3 regions of the Streptococcus parasuis genome follow, and region 3 is predicted to be linked to each of the others. Evidence: predicted binding sites of a transcription regulator. Region 3 holds the regulator's gene; each other region holds the start of a gene.

Region 1 (6,152 bases), 990 kb from region 3:
TTTTAAAGTATAAAAACCAGCAAGTCAGTAGATTTGCTGGTTTTACTCTTCTATAGTCGTTTCGTTTGCTTTTAGTACAAGACAACGCGCTACAAGCTACTTCGACAGTCCACTGGAGTGTTTGAACTCGGAAATAAGGAAATGAGGCTTCCTCGCTCTTCTTAGTAATAAAAGATACACTAATTGACTATATCATCAACCATGATTCATCAAGCTGCCCCTTTGTTAATCTGAACTGCTTGCCATGTTCATCAATCAGTGCATGAAGCTCCTGAGCGTCTTTTACTGACCAATCCTTTATCTGCTCTGTAAATTCCTGTCTCAAACTCAAATAATCCTGAGACTGGCTAAGTCCTAACCGATTAAATAGCCGAAGAGCATATTGATCCGCCACAAAAACACTTCTTCGACACAAATAGAGCAAAATAACATCCGCAGTTTCATTGCCAACCCCCTTCAAGCTCAGCAGCTCTTTTCGGAGTACTGCTGTCTCAACACGATCTAGGCGAGAAAAATCTCCATCGAACTGATTGGCCCACTCAACCACTGACCGAATGTAGAGTGATTTTTGCTTGAAGAATCCTGCTGGGCGAATGCATTCTTGTAAATCCTCCACAGGCATCTCTAAAAGCGAATGAATTGTCAACCGTCCCTCCAACTGTTCTAAAGCACGCTTGGCATTTGCTTCCGTTGTTTGCTGGATAAGAATCATAGACACCAAATCCTTTATAGGATTTTCATCATTCCACCAGTGGAATTCACCATATCGCCGTTTTAAATTTTGGTAAAGAACCGTCAACTGTTCCACTACTATCCCCCATCTCACCTTGTTTCTCCTTGCCATTATAGCACGATGAGTAAAGGGATACAATGCTACAGTTCCTCTAGTAATATTGTATCTACAATCGCTTCAAACTGCTCTGCTTCAACCTCTGGAAAATAATTCAAACAATTAGCTGTCGCAAAGGCTGCTGCTTCTTTCAAAAAGATTTCTGGGTCTTGATTTTGACTAATTCCCTTGACAAGCACGCCCAGATAGAAATCCCCTGCCGCAATGGGATTGCGTGCTTCTTTCTTTGGTGACTGGATACGAAAGAAGCGTTGACCAATTTTTGCCAGACTACCTCTGCCTCCCATGGTAATAATGATGTTCTCATGAGGGGTTACATCTTTCAGAATTCGTAAAATATCCTCAGGACTTTCCTCATCTAACTCTGGATATATTTCTTTAAGCTCTTCATTATTGATTTTGATAAGGGCTGGGCGAGCTTGAAAAGCTGCACGTAGAGCTGGTCCACTGGTGTCCAATATGGTAAGAACTTTTGGGTATTTTTCAATAAACTGCTGAATATAGTCATCCGGCATCCCCGTCATCAGACTACCTGAAAAGACTAGGATGTCGCCAGCTTGCAGGCTATTTTCAATCTGCTGAGTGAATTGTTCAAGTAATTCCGCAGTTAGCTCAAAGCATTTCTCATAAAAAAGCACCACATCACCCGTACTGGTTTCGACATAGATATTACACGTCCGAGTATTCTGGCTGTTTTCAACCACGCGCAGAGCATTTCCACTATCAGTATTTAGCTCCTGAATATAGCGACAAATTTGTCCACCCAAAATAGTATGAATATTGAAGTCTGTCACACCATTTTCACGGAGGGCATAGGCCACGTTGAAGCTTTTTCCACCAGGATAATCCCTCACTTCCGTCGGTCGCAGGGGAATATTCCTTTCAATTTTTTCAACAAGTAGCGTACGGTCCAGAGCTGGATTGGGACAAATCAAGTGAATCTTAGCTGTCCCCTTTTCTATTTTTATATTATTATACTGTATATAAGCAAAAAAATAAAAAGATAATTCCAAAGAGAACTATCTTTTTAAGGTCCTTTATTTTTATGCAAATACCGAAATACGTTCTTGCTTGTATCCACCTTTTTCAGCAATATCAACCAAAGCCACCGCATAGTCGGCATAACTTATATAGCTTTCACCTTGGGCATTGACTTGGAAAACCTCACCAGCCAAAGTGTAGGCACCTGCTTTTTGACCTTCTGCATCAAAATCTGCTGCTGGGCTGATATAGGTCCAGTTAACCGCTGTCGCCTGACGGTAAAGGTCTAGACCAGCACCCATAGCCTCAGCGATTGGCAGGTATTCCTCAGGGAAATCTGGTGTATCTTTCAGCATAGCTGTCTGGCTCTCGTCTAAATAAAGACTGCCTGCACCACCTACAATCAGCAAACGTGTTGGAGTATCGTTTAACAATGAAACTAAATGATTGGCCAATTGAGAATGTCCTGGTAGAGTTTCTGGCGTCCAAGCACCAAAAGCATTGACTACTACATCAAAGCCTGCCAAATCCTCTTTGGTCAAGTCAAAAGCATCTTTTTGGAGAACTTCTTGGGCCACACTCTTGTTTTCAGAACGGACAATAGCCGTCACCTGGTGACCGCGTTCTACTGCTTCCTTTGCAATAGCTTGACCTGATTTCCCATTTGTAGCAATAATAGCAATTTTCATAATAGTTACCTCACGATTTGTTGTAATGTTTTTGTTTACAACCATAGTATATCGCAAGTTTGTTGTAATGTCAATGATTACAACTGGTTAAATTAAAAAAATCATCAAACTGATGATTCCTTCATTGAAATATAATTATAGTTCCGCCAGTAAATCAGCAATGGTCGACTGTTCAAGTTCTCTTTCCAAAGCTGCCTGCGCTTCTTCTAAACGATGATCTAAGAGGGGATGGATTTTCCTCCCTACTCGACAAGAGGGATTAGGTTGCTCATGAAAAGCAAATAATTGCCCCTTTTCTCCGAATAGTTCAACAGCCTGATAGACATGCAATAGGGTGATTTGATCTGGTTTTTTAGCCAAATGTGCCCCACCTACACCGCGTGCCACTTTCACTAAGTTAGCTTCTTTTAACTGGGATAAAATATTTCGGATAACAACAGGATTAACACCCACACTTCCAGCAATACTGGCACTAGTCTGTTTTTCCTTCTCCCCCTCTAAAGCTAGCAAAACTAAGATATGGCTAGCAATGGTAAATCTACTTGAAATTTGCATCTTTTCTCCTTTTTCTCAGTCTATCACAGTCCGAATCAGAACTCAAGGCTGAAAGTTTGTGACTGTCACTCCTAACAACCGGATACCTTTTTCAACTTGTCCAATCTCTTCAATCAACTGACGAACCTCTTTTTCAATGATATCTAACTGGTCGGTGTATTCATCAAGACTATGGCGTTTGGTCAGTGTAGAAAAATCACCATAACGCACCTTTAACACAATTGTTCTGCCCTTTTTTTCATTACGCTCCAAGCTACTAGCAACCCGTTGACAAAGACTGGTTAACTCTTTCAGTACATCCTCATCTCGATAAAGTAATTTCCGATAGGTTCTTTCCTTACCAATAGACTTGCGCACTCGATCCACCTTAACAGGAGAATTGGAAATTCCCCTCGCCTTACGATAGAGGTCAAACCCGAAACGACCGAATGTATCAATCAAAACCATCTCTGGTACATCTAACAGATCCTGCCCTGTGTAGACCCCCATATCATGTAGTCGTTCTACAGTTTTCTTGCCAACACCATGAAATTTTTCAATCGGCAAGGATGCCAATACCCCCACAGCCTCTTCTGGTAAAATCAAGGTCAATCCATGTGGTTTTTCCATATCCGAAGCAATTTTTGCCAAAAATTTGTTATAAGAAACACCAGCTGAAGCAGTCAGATGCAACTCATTCCATATGTCGTATTGGATTAGTTTGGCGATTTTAACTGCCGAGCTAAGGCCTAACTTATTTTCCGTCACATCTAGATAGGCTTCATCAATTGACATGGGCTCCACCAAATCAGTATAGCGATGGAAAATTTCTCGAACCTGTCGCCCAACTTCTTGGTATTTTTCATAATGACCAGAAATAAAAATAGCCTGCGGACAACGTTCATAGGCTTCTTTTGAGGACATAGCCGAGTGAACCCCAAAGGTACGCGCCTCATAATTACAAGTTGACACAACGCCTCTTCCGCCAGACAGCCTAGGGTCTGCCCCAATAATAACAGGCTTTCCTTTCAACTCAGGATTGTCCCTTACCTCAATGGCAGCAAAAAAAGCATCCATGTCTACATGAATAATTTTTCTAGATAAATCATTGATTAAGGGAAATACTAACATGGTTACTCCTTTACAATTTAGATTATACCGCAATCATCTGCTAATGAAAAGAAAGCTACTCTGAACAGATTATCCAAATGACTCTATTTAAACGTCTTGCACGTACCTATATCTACATGAAAATGATTGAAAGAATTTTCACAAACTTTCACGAGTCTGAATCTTGAAGTAAGTGCTTTCAAGTGCTATAATAAGACCATACCGGTATTAACCGAAATGTTCAAAAGGAGAACCCTCATGTCAACAAAAGTAAAAACAAAAAATGTTGCTGAAGACATTTTCGCCCAAGCCTGGGAAGGCTTCAAAGGTACAGATTGGCAAGATAAAGCAAGTGTAACTCGCTTCGTTCAAGCCAACTACACTCCATATGATGGAGATGAAAGCTTCCTTGCAGGCCCAACTGAGCGTTCACTTCATATCAAGAAAATTATTGAAGAAACAAAAGCTGGTTACGAAGATACTCGTTTTCCAATGGATATCGACCGTGCGACTTCTATCGCTGATATTCCAGCAGGTTTCATCGATAAAGAAAACGAACTCATCTTTGGTATCCAAAATGATGAGCTCTTCAAACTTAACTTCATGCCACGTGGTGGTATTCGTATGGCTGAAACAACTTTGATCGAAAACGGCTATACTCCAGACCCACTCCTTCATGAAATCTATACAAAACACGCTACAACTGTAAACGATGGTATCTTCCGTGCTTACACAGCTGACATTCGCCGTGCTCGCCACTCACACCACGTTTCTGGTCTTCCAGATGCATACTCACGTGGTCGTATCATCGGTATGTACGCTCGTTTGGCACTTTACGGTGCAGACTACTTGATGGAAGAAAAAGTAGCTGACTGGAATGCGATTACTGAAATCGATGAAGAGTCAATCCGCCTTCGTGAAGAAATCAACCTTCAATACCAAGCTTTGCAACAAGTTGTACGTTTGGGTGACTCATACGGTGTAGACGTTCGCAAACCTGCAATGAACACTAAAGAAGCTATCCAATGGACAAACATTGCTTTCATGGCTGTATGTCGTGTTATCAATGGTGCCGCTACTTCACTTGGTCGTGTACCAATCGTTCTTGACATCTACGCTGAACGTGACTTGGCTCGTGGTACATTTACTGAATCTGAAATCCAAGAATTTGTTGATGACTTCGTATTGAAACTTCGTACAGTGAAATTTGCTCGTACAAAAGCATTCGACGAAATCTACTCTGGTGACCCAACATTCTTGACAACATCTATGGCAGGTATGGGTAACGATGGTCGTCACCGTGTTACAAAGATGGACTACCGTTTCTTAAACACACTTGACAACATCGGTAACTCTCCAGAACCAAACTTGACAGTTCTTTGGTCAGACAAACTTCCATATTCATTCCGTCGTTACTGTATGGCAATGAGCCACAAACACTCTTCTATCCAATATGAAGGTGTAACAACAATGGCCAAAGATGGTTATGGTGAAATGTCTTGTATTTCTTGCTGTGTATCTCCACTTGATCCAGAAAGCGAAGACCAACGCCACAACATCCAATACTTTGGTGCTCGCGTAAACGTCCTTAAAGCCCTTCTTTCAAGCTGGAACAACGGTTACGATGATGTTCACAAAGATTACAAAGTATTCGACGGTGTTGAACCAAACACATCTGAAGTATTTGACTACGACCAAGTGGTTAAGAACTTTGAAATCGCCCTTGACTGGTTGACAGATACATATGTTGATGCCATGAATATCATCCACTTCATGACAGATAAATACAACTACGAAGCAGTTCAAATGGCATTCTTGCCAACTCACCTTCGTGCTAACATGGGCTTCGGTATCTGTGGTTTCGCAAACACTGTTGACTCATTGTCAGCAATCAAATATGCACAAGTTAAACCAATCCGTGATGAAGATGGATTTATCTACGACTACGAAGTAACTGGTGACTTCCCACGCTATGGTGAAGACGATGA
Region 2 (6,152 bases), 930 kb from region 3:
CTTATCAGAAATAACGGCAAACGGTGTTACTTCTGAACCTGTACCAGATGTAGTTGGGATACCGATGTATTTAGCTTTTTGACCCAATGATGGGAATTTGAAGGCACGTTTACGGATATCCATGAATTTTTGAACAAGGTCACGGAAGTCGATTTCTGGTTGTTCATAGAAGAGCCACATTACTTTAGCAGCATCCATTGGTGAACCACCACCGAGCGCAATAATTGTATCCGGTTGGAACGCACGCATTACTTCAGCACCGCGTTCAACTGTTGTAATATCTGGATCTGGTTCAACATCTGAGAAGACTTGAATAGTCACTTGATTTGAACGAGCATTCAATTGATCGATGACACGTTGAACAAAACCAAGACGTTCGATTGATTTGTCTGTTACGATCATAACACGTTCAAGGCCTTCTGCTGTTTGAAGGTATTGAATAGAGTTACGTTCGAAGTAAATTTTTGAAGGAACTTTAAACCATTGCATATTATTTCTACGTTTCCCTACTTTCTTGATGTTAAGAAGGTTGATAGCAGATACGTTATCACCAACTGAGTTACGTCCATATGAACCACATCCGAGTGTTAATGATGGAATAAATGCATTATAAACGTCACCGATACCACCAAAAGTAGAAGGTGAGTTCCAGATAATACGCATTGCTTTCATTTCAGTACCGAAACGTTTTGCAAGTTCTTCATCTTTAGTGTGGATTGCAGCAGAGTGTCCAAGACCGTTGAACTCTACCATTTGACGAGCTTTTTTAAGACCATCTTCTACGTCTTCAGCTTTCAATACAGCAATTACTGGAGAAAGTTTTTCACGTGTAAGAGGCTCATTTGGTCCAACTTCAGCACATTCAGCAGCCAAGATATTTGTTCCTTCTGGAACTTTGAAGCCTGCTTGTTCCGCAATCCATGCAGCTGGTTTACCAACGATATCAGCATTCAATTTACCTTCTGCACAGTTTTTGCTATTTGCTTTTACACCGAAGCAGTACTCTTCAAGGAGAGCTTTTTCTTTTTTGTTAACAAAGTAAGTTTTGTATGATTTAAATTCTTCAACGAATTCATCATAAATTTCTTTGTCGATGATAACTGCTTGCTCAGAAGCACATACCATACCGTTGTCAAATGATTTAGACATAACGATATCGTGAGCTGCTTGACGAATATCTGCAGATTTTTCAATATATGCTGGTACGTTACCTGCACCAACACCAAGAGCTGGTTTACCACATGAATACGCTGCACGTACCATTGCGTTACCACCTGTTGCCAAGATAGTTGAGATACCATCGTGGTTCATGAGTGCATTTGTAGCAGCAATAGATGGCTCAGTAATCCATTGGATACAGTTTTCAGGGGCACCTGCTTTTACAGCAGCTTCATAAACGATACGTGCTGCATGTGCAGAAGATTCTTGTGCAGATGGGTGGAAACCAAATACGATTGGGTTACGAGTTTTAAGTGCGATAAGTGATTTGAAAATAGCTGTTGAAGTTGGGTTAGTTGTTGGAGTAACACCACAGATAACACCGACAGGTTCTGCAATTTTTGTCAAACCAGTAATAGGATCATCTTCGATAACACCAACTGTTTTTACACCGCGCATGTTATTTACAACGTGTTCACACGCAAACAAGTTTTTTGTAGCTTTGTCTTCAAAGACACCGCGACCTGTTTCTTCTACAGCGTGTGCTGCCAAGATACCATGAGCATCAAGCGCTGCTACAGATGCTTTCGCAACGATGTAGTCAACTTGTTCTTGGTTCAATTTGCGAAACTCATCCAAGGCTACCAAACCTTTTTGAACAAGTTCGTCAACATGTTTTTGAGCTGCCACCAATTTTTCTTCAGGTGATACTACTTTCTGTTCAGCCATTTTAGTCCTCCATTTATAAAACAGATGTTTGTTAATTTTTTCACATGTTTATAATACAACAACTTTTTAATTTTGTAAAGCGTTTTTGTTAATTTTTTCACAATTTTTTCGCAAAATCCGAATGAAGCGCTTTCATTTTTCGTTTTTGATAAACCATCTTCTTTCAAAGATGGCTCGTCAATACACTATCATAGGATACAACACTAATTTTCACTTAGTTTTTCTAAAATACTAGCAAATTCTGTTTTAACTATTTCAAGACTTGTTTCAACCTCTTGTCGAGTCTGGTTATTTTTCACCACGACTTGACCTGATTCGATTTCACTACCACCTAAGGTAATGATTGTCTTGGCTCCAAATACATCTGCTGACTTAAACTGGGCTTTGAGCTTGCGGTCAAGGTAGTCTCGCTCTGCTCGGAACCCTTGCTTGCGGATGGCTTGAACCAACTCAAGCGCTCCGCCATTGGCCTCCTGACCTAAAACTGCGATGTAAACATCTAGCTGAGTGTCGATCGGAAGCTCAATCCCTTGCTTTTCAAGTACGAGAATCAGACGTTCAATTCCCATGCCAAAGCCGAAGGCTGGTGTTTCTGGTCCACCAAAATAGCTAACCAATCCATCATAACGACCGCCGGCACAGATGGTCAAGTCACTGCCACCTACTTCGGTCATGAATTCAAAAATAGTATGGTTATAGTAGTCTAGACCACGTACCATATTCGTGTCGATTTCATATGATATGCCCAGATTATCTAGCATAGACTTGACTGCTTCAAAGTGAGCTATACTTTCCTGATCCAGATAGTCCAAGATGGATGGTGCATTTTCTACAGCAACCTTGTCTTCTTTTTCTTTTGAGTCTAACACGCGGAGAGGATTTTCTTCCAAACGGCGCTGGCTATCTTTAGACAGTTGATCCTTGAGCGGTGTCAGATAGTCAATCAAGGCTTGGCGATAGGCTGCGCGACTCTCTGGATTCCCCAAACTATTGAGATGCAAACGAACATCTTTAATCCCCAACTCTTCAAAGAAATGATAAGCCATGGCAATAATTTCTACATCTGTTGCTGGATTATTTGAGCCGAAGCACTCTACACCAATCTGATGGAACTGTCGGAGACGCCCCGCCTGCGGACGCTCATATCGGAACATGGGCCCCATATAGTAAAATTTTGCCGGTTTTTGCACTTCTGGAGCAAAGAGCTTATTTTCTACATAAGAACGAACAACGGGCGCTGTGCCTTCTGGACGAAGAGTAATATGACGTTCTCCCTTATCGTAAAAATCGTACATTTCCTTGGTCACAATATCTGTGGTATCGCCAACAGAGCGACTAATTACTTCGTAATGTTCAAAGATAGGTGTGCGAATTTCCGAAAAATTATACTGTTTAAAAATAGAACGTGCGAAATTTTCTACATATTGCCATTTGGCAGAGTCCTGTGGAAGTAAATCTTGCGTCCCTTTTGGTTTTTGTAGTTTCATAATAAAGTATATAAAGCCAACTTCTGACTAGAAAAGTTGTACTTATTCCTTTCCAAATTAAGTCATTACGACTCCAACTCTACCAGTCGAGCCTTGCAATCCTCCTTATTTTACCATAAAAGCTCTTTTATTTCTCAAAAAAGTGAAAAATATCTGTCAAGTAACTTTACTTTACAAAGAAGTTTTGATATACTGTTAAAGTTGACGAAAGTCATACTATAACTTTTAGATTTGAAGAGGGCTTTGCTCTCGTATTTTAATGGAGGAAAATAGAAATGGCAGTACCTGCACGTCGCACTTCAAAAGCGAAGAAAAACAAACGTCGTACTCACTATAAAGTAGCAGCTCCAACTGTGAAATTTGATGAAACTACTGGAGATTACTCACGTTCACACCGTGTATCTTTGAAAGGATACTACAAAGGACGTAAAATCGCTAAGGCTGCTTCAGCTGAATAATAGAAGGGAGATACCATGCGCGTAAATATTACACTTGAACACAAAGAATCTGGTGAACGCTTGTACCTTACTTCAAAAAACAAACGTAACACTCCAGACCGTCTTCAATTGAAAAAATACTCACCAAAATTGCGTAAACACGTGATTTTTACTGAGGTGAAATAGGGATTCACTACACGTCAATAGACAGTAGAAACCTTGATTTTATGCGATTTTTGAAATGTTGAATTTCAGTATATTGCATTGAAACTCAACCAAATGACTACATTTTTTGTGAAATAAAATTAGAAAAAGCACTCTAGCAGTATTGTTCGAGTGCTTTTTGATATTATTATCTAAACTAAATGCTTACAAATTATCAATCTCTAGATGCTATTAACGATTATTTGAGGTAGCATTAATTTTTTTTGAAAATATTACTAATAAATCTTCTTGCTTTATCATAGACATCATTATCAATATCTCTATATTTTGTAAATGTTTTTTCTACCCAAGCATTTCCATGCCCTTTTATTTCTGGTACAAGGCGCTCTATTTCTCCACATTCTAAAATAAAAACATTGTGTTCTGTTAAGAATTCTTTTATTTCATTGAATAATGCTACACACTCGCCTTGTGGAATAATATTTTTTCCGCCAGATTTTAAAAGCTTCAAACTACTAACATCTCTTAATATTGTTTTTATTCGTTCTGCTGCTTGTGGTGACATATATTTTTCATCGTTAAAAACTTGTTTAATTTCATTTTTTATCATTTCTTGAGTTTTAACTTGAGAATTCATTTCCATCTCAAAACTCTCTAAAAATTGCTTATGTTGTTTTTCTATCTTTTTATAACACTGAGACTCAATTGAACTTAGCAGTTGCTTTAAACTCTCTCTATTACTTATTAAATCAATATCAGCGATAATTTTATATTCAATATTTAATTCTTTTAACAATGGTACGATTTTTTTAAACTGCTCTTTTCCTCCGACTGCGCAAAACAAAGAATTTTGGTAAATTACTGAATCTTCATATTCTAGTATAGCAGAGTAAAATTTACAATCACTTTCATTCTCACACAATATCACTTGATTATAAAACAGTCCATTGAGTATATTTGTATACTTCAAATTTTTATCATTAGAGATCTCACTGATACTATCATTATTAATCAAACTGAATGTACTATCATTATCATGCCTATCTATTTTTATTATTTTAACTCTTGAAGAATCTTCTTCTAAAACACCTCTAATAAAATCAATGTTATGAGTTGAGATAAAAACTTGTTTATCGGTAGATAACCTAACTATATTTTTCCCTAATATCTTTGCTTGTGGTGGGTGCAAAAAAGTTTCAGGTTCATCAATTAGAAATAAAGAATGTTCGTTTACAATGAGAGATGCTAAGATAGCAACTGCATTTCTTATTCCATCTCCTTGATTATGTAAATCTTCTAATTTTTTTAATTTACTTAAACTATCACGTTTATTGGACTCAATAATACTGACAATCTCATTACTTTCACCAATTTTATATTTTTTTACCATGTTACCATCTAAGTAGTCTTCATGCACTTCAACGGATTTTTGAAAGCCTATACTAATAGCTTTATTCAAACTATTAATTGACTCAGAGTCTGTATCAAGTTTTTCCATAATTTTTAAATTTTGTTTATCAATCTCAAAATTAAATTTTATTGGTTTTGTAAGACCTAAACGATTTTCAGTTGATAAAAATGAAAACATTGCTTTATAAAAAATCTTTTCATTTTCAAGATTAATAAAATTATGGTCATAAAAGGTAAAAGAATCGTTATCATCTAAAAAGACATTATAGCCTCCATAACTTGATTTCGTTATGTTTCTTTCAAAATAGTCTCTGAGTTGTTCTTCAGAGAATCCTGTAGATTCATACTTAACATCTTTTACTAATAATTTTGCTTTTGTGCTCTCATTCAGATCTTCTCTTAAATCTTTCAAAGTACGACTTTTTCCAACATTATTAGGGCCAACCAACAATACTATATCATCTTTATTAAATTCCAATCTCTTTTCATTATTAAATACGATTTCTTTAACAACAATAGATGGAATATCATTATTTTCCTTCGCCATAATAACCACCTCTCATAAAACTTAGTTATAAACCATATATTCAAAAAAATCAAGTTTACCATATCATCAATAAACTTCTAATTTATATATCACAATGCAATTAGCATATCCAGTTATGATTCTTTAACATACTCGATAACATCTTCTACTTTACAGTCTAAAATAAAACAAAGAACATCTAATGTTTTTGTTGTTATAGCTTCTCCTTTTTTCATTCTA
Region 3 (6,152 bases):
AGATGTATTGATTACCTTATCCAACCAAGGCTATATCAAACGGTTGGCACAAGATGAATTCCAAGCTCAAAAACGTGGTGGACGTGGAGTCCAAGGTACAGGTGTGAAAGATGATGACTTCGTTCGCGAACTCGTATCAACCAGTACCCATGATCACCTGCTTTTCTTCACCAATAAGGGGCGTGTATATCGTCTCAAGGGCTATGAAATTCCTGAATATGGTCGAACTGCTAAAGGTCTTCCAGTTGTCAACTTATTGAAACTGGAAGAAAATGAGTCTATTCAGACCATTATCAATGTGACAAAGGATCAGACAGCGGATCACTATCTTTTCTTTGCGACGCGTCAAGGGATTGTTAAACGTACAAATGTAAATGAATTCTCCAATATTCGACAAAACGGTCTTAAGGCCTTGAATTTGAAAGATGATGATGAACTAATCAATGTTTTCCTTACTGATGGTCAAGCTGATGTTATTATGGGGACAAAATTTGGCTATTCTGTTCGATTTGCAGAAACAGATGTTCGAAATATGGGCCGTACTGCAACAGGCGTACGTGGAATAAAACTCCGTGAAGGAGATCATTTAGTTGGTGCGACCATTGTATCTGATGATCAGGAGGTGTTAGTCCTTTCAGAAAATGGTTATGGAAAACGTACTCCAGCATCTGAATATCCAACGAAAGGCCGCGGTGGTAAAGGTATCATCACTCTGAAAGTTGCTGATAAAAATGGCCCTCTTGCTGGTTTAACAACAGTACAGGGCGATGAAGATATTATGGTTATTACGGATACAGGAGTTATCATCCGTACAAGTATAGCTAATATCTCACAAACCGGTCGTTCAACAATGGGTGTTAAAGTCATGCGACTAGATGAAGAAGCAAAAATTATGACCTTTGCCTTAGTTGATGCAGCAGATCAGAAAGAGCAAGAGGAGTAGGGAATGTCAAAACGTTCACCGAAAAAGAAGGGCAAGAACAGAACATGGATGAATTTACTTGCCTTGATACTCTTTTTGATTTCACTAGCCCTTATTTTCAATACTTCGATTAGAAACTTTATTATTGGTTGGAATACTAATAAGTATCAGATTACAAATATCAGTTCTGAAGATATTGAAAAGAATAAACAAGCGGACTCAACTTTTGATTTTGAACAAGTTGAAGCCGTTTCGACGGAGGCTATTCTGAAGGCGCAATGGGAAGCACAGAGACTGCCCGTTATTGGTGGAATTGCTGTGCCTGAATTGGGAATTAATTTGCCAATTTTCAAGGGTGTAGGGAATACGTCGCTTATGTATGGAGCTGGAACGATGAAAGAGACTCAAGAAATGGGGATAGGAAACTATGCCCTAGCCAGTCACCATATCTTCGGTGTTGCCGGGTCTGCGAATGTTCTTTTCTCTCCTTTGGATCGAGCTGAAAAAGGAATGAAGATTTACCTAACTGATAAAAATACAATCTATACCTATGTGATTGATAGTGTTGAAGTTGTAAGTCCAGAAAGCGTCTATGTTATTGACGATGTCGAAGGACGTACAGAAGTGACTTTGGTTACTTGTACGGACTACTATTCAACACAAAGGATTATTGTAAAAGGTATTCTTGAAATTTCTATTCCATATGCTGATGCATCAGAGGATATAAAAAAAGCTTTCTCTCACGGATACAATCAGTATGATTATGGTCAATAAGACAAGACGATTGCCAGCTTTTAAATCATTTTTATGTAACCTTCGAATTAATTTAGAAAGTTGAATGAATAGAGCACGTATTCTCTATATCTTTCAACTTTCTTTTTCCTTGTTTTACGAATAGATGTATGAGGAGGAAATTATGTATCAAATTGATTTTAAAGAAGAATCGCTTTTACCACGTGAGCGTTTAGTCGAAGTTGGGCCAGAACGCCTAAGTAATCAAGAGTTATTAGCTATTTTTATTCGAACGGGTACGAAAAACGAACCTGTCACCATTTTATCCAATAAATTATTGAATCAATTGGAGAATTTAGCAAATTTAAGAGATTTATCTATCGAAGAATTGCAGACTTTAACGGGTATTGGTCGTGTAAAAGCAATAGAGATTAAAGCCATGATTGAGCTCGGAAAACGGATCAATCAATCCCACTTGTTGCTAAATGAACAAGTACTAGGTAGTGAAAAATTGGGTCGCAAGATGATTCAAGAAATTGGAGATAAAAAACAAGAGCATCTGGTTGCGCTCTATCTCAATACACAAAATCAAATCATCAAACAGGAGACAATATTTATTGGAAGTGTGAATCGTAGTATTGCAGAACCACGGGAAATCCTGCATCATGCTATCAAATGCATGGCCACATCAGTAATTATTGTCCATAATCACCCTTCGGGGTCGGTTCACCCTAGTAAGAATGACTTACTTTTTACAGAAAATTTAAAACAGTCCTGCGATGTGCTAGGACTGGTCTTATTAGATCATTTAATTGTAGGTAATAAAAATTACTATTCCTTCCGAGAGGAAAGTGAGCTGTTTTAGAACTGATTGACGATGTAATCAAATAGCCTATTTTCCGTCTCTCGTTCGCCGTAAAGTAATTCAGGATGCCATTGAACACCCAAAAAGGTATGAGAGTCTCTTGTAGACTGTACCGCTTCAATGGTTTGTTTATCTGGGGATAGGGCAATAATTTCCAAAGAGGGAGCTAATTTGTTGATTGCTTGGCGATGGAATGAATTAACGGTTGGCTCCTGAGCATAGATCTGTGATAATTGGCTTTCAATTGGGAAATAGAGATCTTGGCTAGGTTGATTGCCGGTATTTTCCTGCCAATGCCCTAAAACCTCTTGATGGAGACTGCCACCTTGGGCGACGTTATAGAGCTGCAGGCCTCTACAAATGCCAAATATAGGTTTTTCTTGATGGTGAGCAGCTTCTATCAGTGCTAGTTCAAATCGATCTCGCTCAGGAAAATAATTGCTACTATCTATGAGTAATTTTTCCTGATAGTGAATAGGCTCAACATTTTGTCCACCAGTCAATACTAATTTATCAACTAGTTTCATATACTGCTCAGCAAGTTCTGGCCGAGTGACTGGTAAAATTAGTGGAATGCCACCAGCATCTTCAATAGCATTCACTAAGCAAGTTTGAGTATAAGAAAGCAGGGGTTCTGTATGATCCCCTGTTTTATAATGATTTCCAGAAATTCCAATGATTGGTTGACTCATTTTCTATCCTTTGCGCATGAAATAAAGTAGTGTCTGTAGTTCACTTGTCAAGTCTACATATTGGACAACAACATCTTTAGGAACGGTCAAGTTGATTGGTGAAAAGCTAAGAATACCTTTAACGCCAGCTTCAACCAATACATCAGTAACTTCTTGAGCTTTAACGCTTGGAACCGTTAAGATGGCAGTCTGAGAATTAGCTTCCTTGATGCGATCTTTTAACTCTGAAATCGCATGGATAGGAACATTTTCATCTATGGTTCCGACTGCAGGATTATCATCAGCTTCAAAAGCCATGATGATTTTCATTTTATTTCTTTCGTGAAACTTGTAGTGAAGAAGTGCACGACCCATATTCCCAACCCCGATTAACATAACATTGGTAATCGAGTTATCGTTTAGAATATCGGCAAAAAAGTCCATTAAATCCTTCACATTATAACCAAATCCACGGCGTCCAAGTTCACCAAAATATGAGAAATCTCGGCGGACAGTAGCAGAGTCGATTCCGATTGCCTCTGCAATCTCTTTTGAACTTGCTTTTTCGATTTTCTCCGCATAGAATCGTTTAAATACGCGATAGTAAATGGATAGTCGTTTAGCTGTGGCGCGTGGGATTTCAGTATTTTTATTGTTTTTCACATTTGTCTCCTTAATAATATTTTATATACATCATTAATTGGTACATACCAATACAACAGAAATAATAGATAGTCCTCTACTATTCTAGTGTAAGTTTGTGAAAAAATCAACAGATTGAATTGAAAAAGATTAAACAGTTTTCTGTCTAATCTATGGATTGTAAATACTGATAGAGGTCCCCAATTCTTCCTTGAAAATCCAAGGGAGTTCCATCTCTAAGAATTTGAGTGACGGGATAATAATCAGGAAGGGTCAAGCAACCTGCAAAGGCTAGCCTTGCTGCTTCGAGATTGTCAAACTCTTGTTGTCGCTCAACGTGATAGGCATCTTTATAGAAGATTGTTATCATTTTTTTCCTTCTTTCATAAATATATCACGATCTACCAAACTGTCCATCAAGAAATAGAATTTTTCCTGAATGACTTTGTTAGTGTCTTGTTTAAAAATATTCACTAAGTGGAGACCAGATTGATCCGTGATATTAATTTTAAAGCCTTTTAGATCTTGATTAATGATGATTTTTAGTAGAAATCCTTGATTTGAATTTGGGACCTCTTCTAATAAGCGACTGAGTTGGTAGTGACCAGCCTTTGTTACCTCAAAGGTATTGTCGCGTAGTGTATATTTTTTTACAGTTGGACTAATATGGTAAATATAATCGCAATCTTTCAATGCTACGGTTTGTTGGAATGCCATGCTAACCTCCAATAATTATTTTTAAAGCTGATAGTAAGATATCTATTTCTTTTTTGGTATTCAATTCTGAAAAGCTAATACGTACGGATTCTTTTAATCGAGGAGAGTCACTTCCATACATTGCCTCAAGTACATGACTATTTTCAACGACACCTGCTGTGCAAGCAGATCCAGTGGAAATAGCGATTCCTGCCAAATCTAATCGCATTAGCAGTTGTTCGTTGAGTCGTCCTGGAAAACCAATATTCAGTACATGAGGTAAATGAGCACCAGCTTGATTGACGTAAAAATCAAATTCACTTAAATTTTTGAGTGTATAGGATTTCAGATCATGGATATACTCAATATTTTGAATCATTTGTGTTGATTGATGGACGAGCGCTGCAGCCATCCCTGCAATTGCAGGGAGATTTTCTGTTCCTGCTCTGTGTTGATTTTCTTGCTTCCCACCGTGAATCAGTGAATCAAATTGGTGGATTGAAGAGTAGAGAAAACCAATCCCTTTCGGTCCATGGAATTTATGGGCAGAAGCGGACAGAAAATCAATACCAAGTTCTTGTGGTTTGATTGGAATTTTCCCAACCACTTGAACAGCATCGACATGGAATACAGCTTGATGTTGAGACAAGAGCGAACCGATTTCCCTTATAGGTAGGAGTTGCCCAGTCTCGTTATTGGCATACATGACACTAACAAGAATTGTATCAGGTCGTAAGGCTTCTTTAATCTGTTGAGCTGTGATTTCTTGATTTTCTGGCTTTATATATGTAATTTCAAAACCGAATCGTTGCTCTAAGTATTCCATAGTATGCAACACAGCATGGTGTTCAATGGCTGTGGTAATAAGGTGTTTTCCACGATGCATATTTGCTAAAGCGTAACCTTGAATAGCAAGATTATCTGCTTCAGATCCACCAGATGTGAAAATGATTGTATCAGGGTTTACAGAAAGTACTCTGGCGATGTCTGCTCGTGCTTTTCTGAGTACTTTATTAGCTTCTCGGCCAAATCCGTGGATGCTGGAAGGATTTCCATAGTGATGTTGAGCAACTTCAAACATGCTTGATATGGCTGCCTGTGAAAGAGCAGTAGTAGCAGCATTATCTAAATATATCAAAGAGTATACTCCTAGTTTTCTTTTTCTGGATTTGTAAATTTAAAGAGTGGGCTGAGTGGACGATGCTCTTGAATGCGGTGAATAGCATCAGCGATTAAGTCACTCGCAGTTAGGAATGCGATATTTTTTGGATGTTGTTCTTTACTTGCAACTGAGTCAGTCACTAAAATTTCTTTTATAGATGTTTCATCCAACAATTGCGCAGCAGTTCCAGCGAAAAGACCATGGCTGGCAACAGCGTAAATCTCAGTAGCTCCGCCATCTTCAACAATTTTTGAGGCTTGTGAGAATGTACGGCCAGTATTTAAAATGTCATCGACCAAGATTGCTTTTTTGCCAGCTACATCACCGATGATATAGCCTTCTGCACGGTCAGAATCGTCTTGAGCATAATCAATAATCGCAATCGGAGCATTCAAAAATTCTGCAATATTACGAGCACGCTTGATACCGGAATTTTTTGGACTGACAATGACGACATCCTCA

Evidence for each region. The regulator Rex, encoded in region 3, represses fermentation and respiration genes when NADH is low (regulators of the CRP and FNR family bind a similar motif). The targets are predictions, from matches to a motif close to TTGTGAANTANTTCACAA.
Region 1: a site for Rex is predicted at 4,312-4,329, ahead of pflB (formate C-acetyltransferase). Genes of this name have one in related genera too.
Region 2: a site for Rex is predicted at 1,973-1,990, ahead of adhE (bifunctional acetaldehyde-CoA/alcohol dehydrogenase). Genes of this name have one in related genera too.

What each region holds. Positions count from the first base shown of each region.
Region 1 covers NZ_AP024276.1:1,964,646-1,970,797, forward strand. Annotated here, with positions in the region: gene recD2 (SF1B family DNA helicase RecD2) at 1-13, shown strand, start outside; gene L6410_RS09860 (endonuclease III domain-containing protein) at 188-826, opposite strand; gene L6410_RS09865 (1-phosphofructokinase family hexose kinase) at 874-1,791, opposite strand; gene L6410_RS09870 (NAD(P)-dependent oxidoreductase) at 1,894-2,520, opposite strand; gene L6410_RS09875 (Rrf2 family transcriptional regulator) at 2,656-3,075, opposite strand; gene dinB (DNA polymerase IV) at 3,118-4,185, opposite strand; gene pflB (formate C-acetyltransferase) at 4,423-6,152, shown strand, end outside.
Region 2 covers NZ_AP024276.1:1,907,521-1,913,672, forward strand. Annotated here, with positions in the region: gene adhE (bifunctional acetaldehyde-CoA/alcohol dehydrogenase) at 1-1,887, opposite strand, end outside; gene hisS (histidine--tRNA ligase) at 2,091-3,374, opposite strand; gene rpmF (50S ribosomal protein L32) at 3,650-3,832, shown strand; gene rpmG (50S ribosomal protein L33) at 3,848-3,997, shown strand; gene L6410_RS09625 (ATP-dependent nuclease) at 4,230-5,933, opposite strand; gene L6410_RS09630 (helix-turn-helix domain-containing protein) at 6,047-6,152, opposite strand, start outside.
Region 3 covers NZ_AP024276.1:977,055-983,206, forward strand. Annotated here, with positions in the region: gene gyrA (DNA gyrase subunit A) at 1-943, shown strand, start outside; gene L6410_RS04875 (class A sortase) at 947-1,696, shown strand; gene radC (RadC family protein) at 1,839-2,519, shown strand; gene L6410_RS04885 (gamma-glutamyl-gamma-aminobutyrate hydrolase family protein) at 2,516-3,211, opposite strand; gene L6410_RS04890 (redox-sensing transcriptional repressor Rex) at 3,215-3,853, opposite strand; gene L6410_RS04895 (DUF4649 family protein) at 3,999-4,202, opposite strand; gene L6410_RS04900 (DUF1831 domain-containing protein) at 4,199-4,549, opposite strand; gene L6410_RS04905 (cysteine desulfurase family protein) at 4,551-5,666, opposite strand; gene L6410_RS04910 (ribose-phosphate diphosphokinase) at 5,678-6,152, opposite strand, start outside.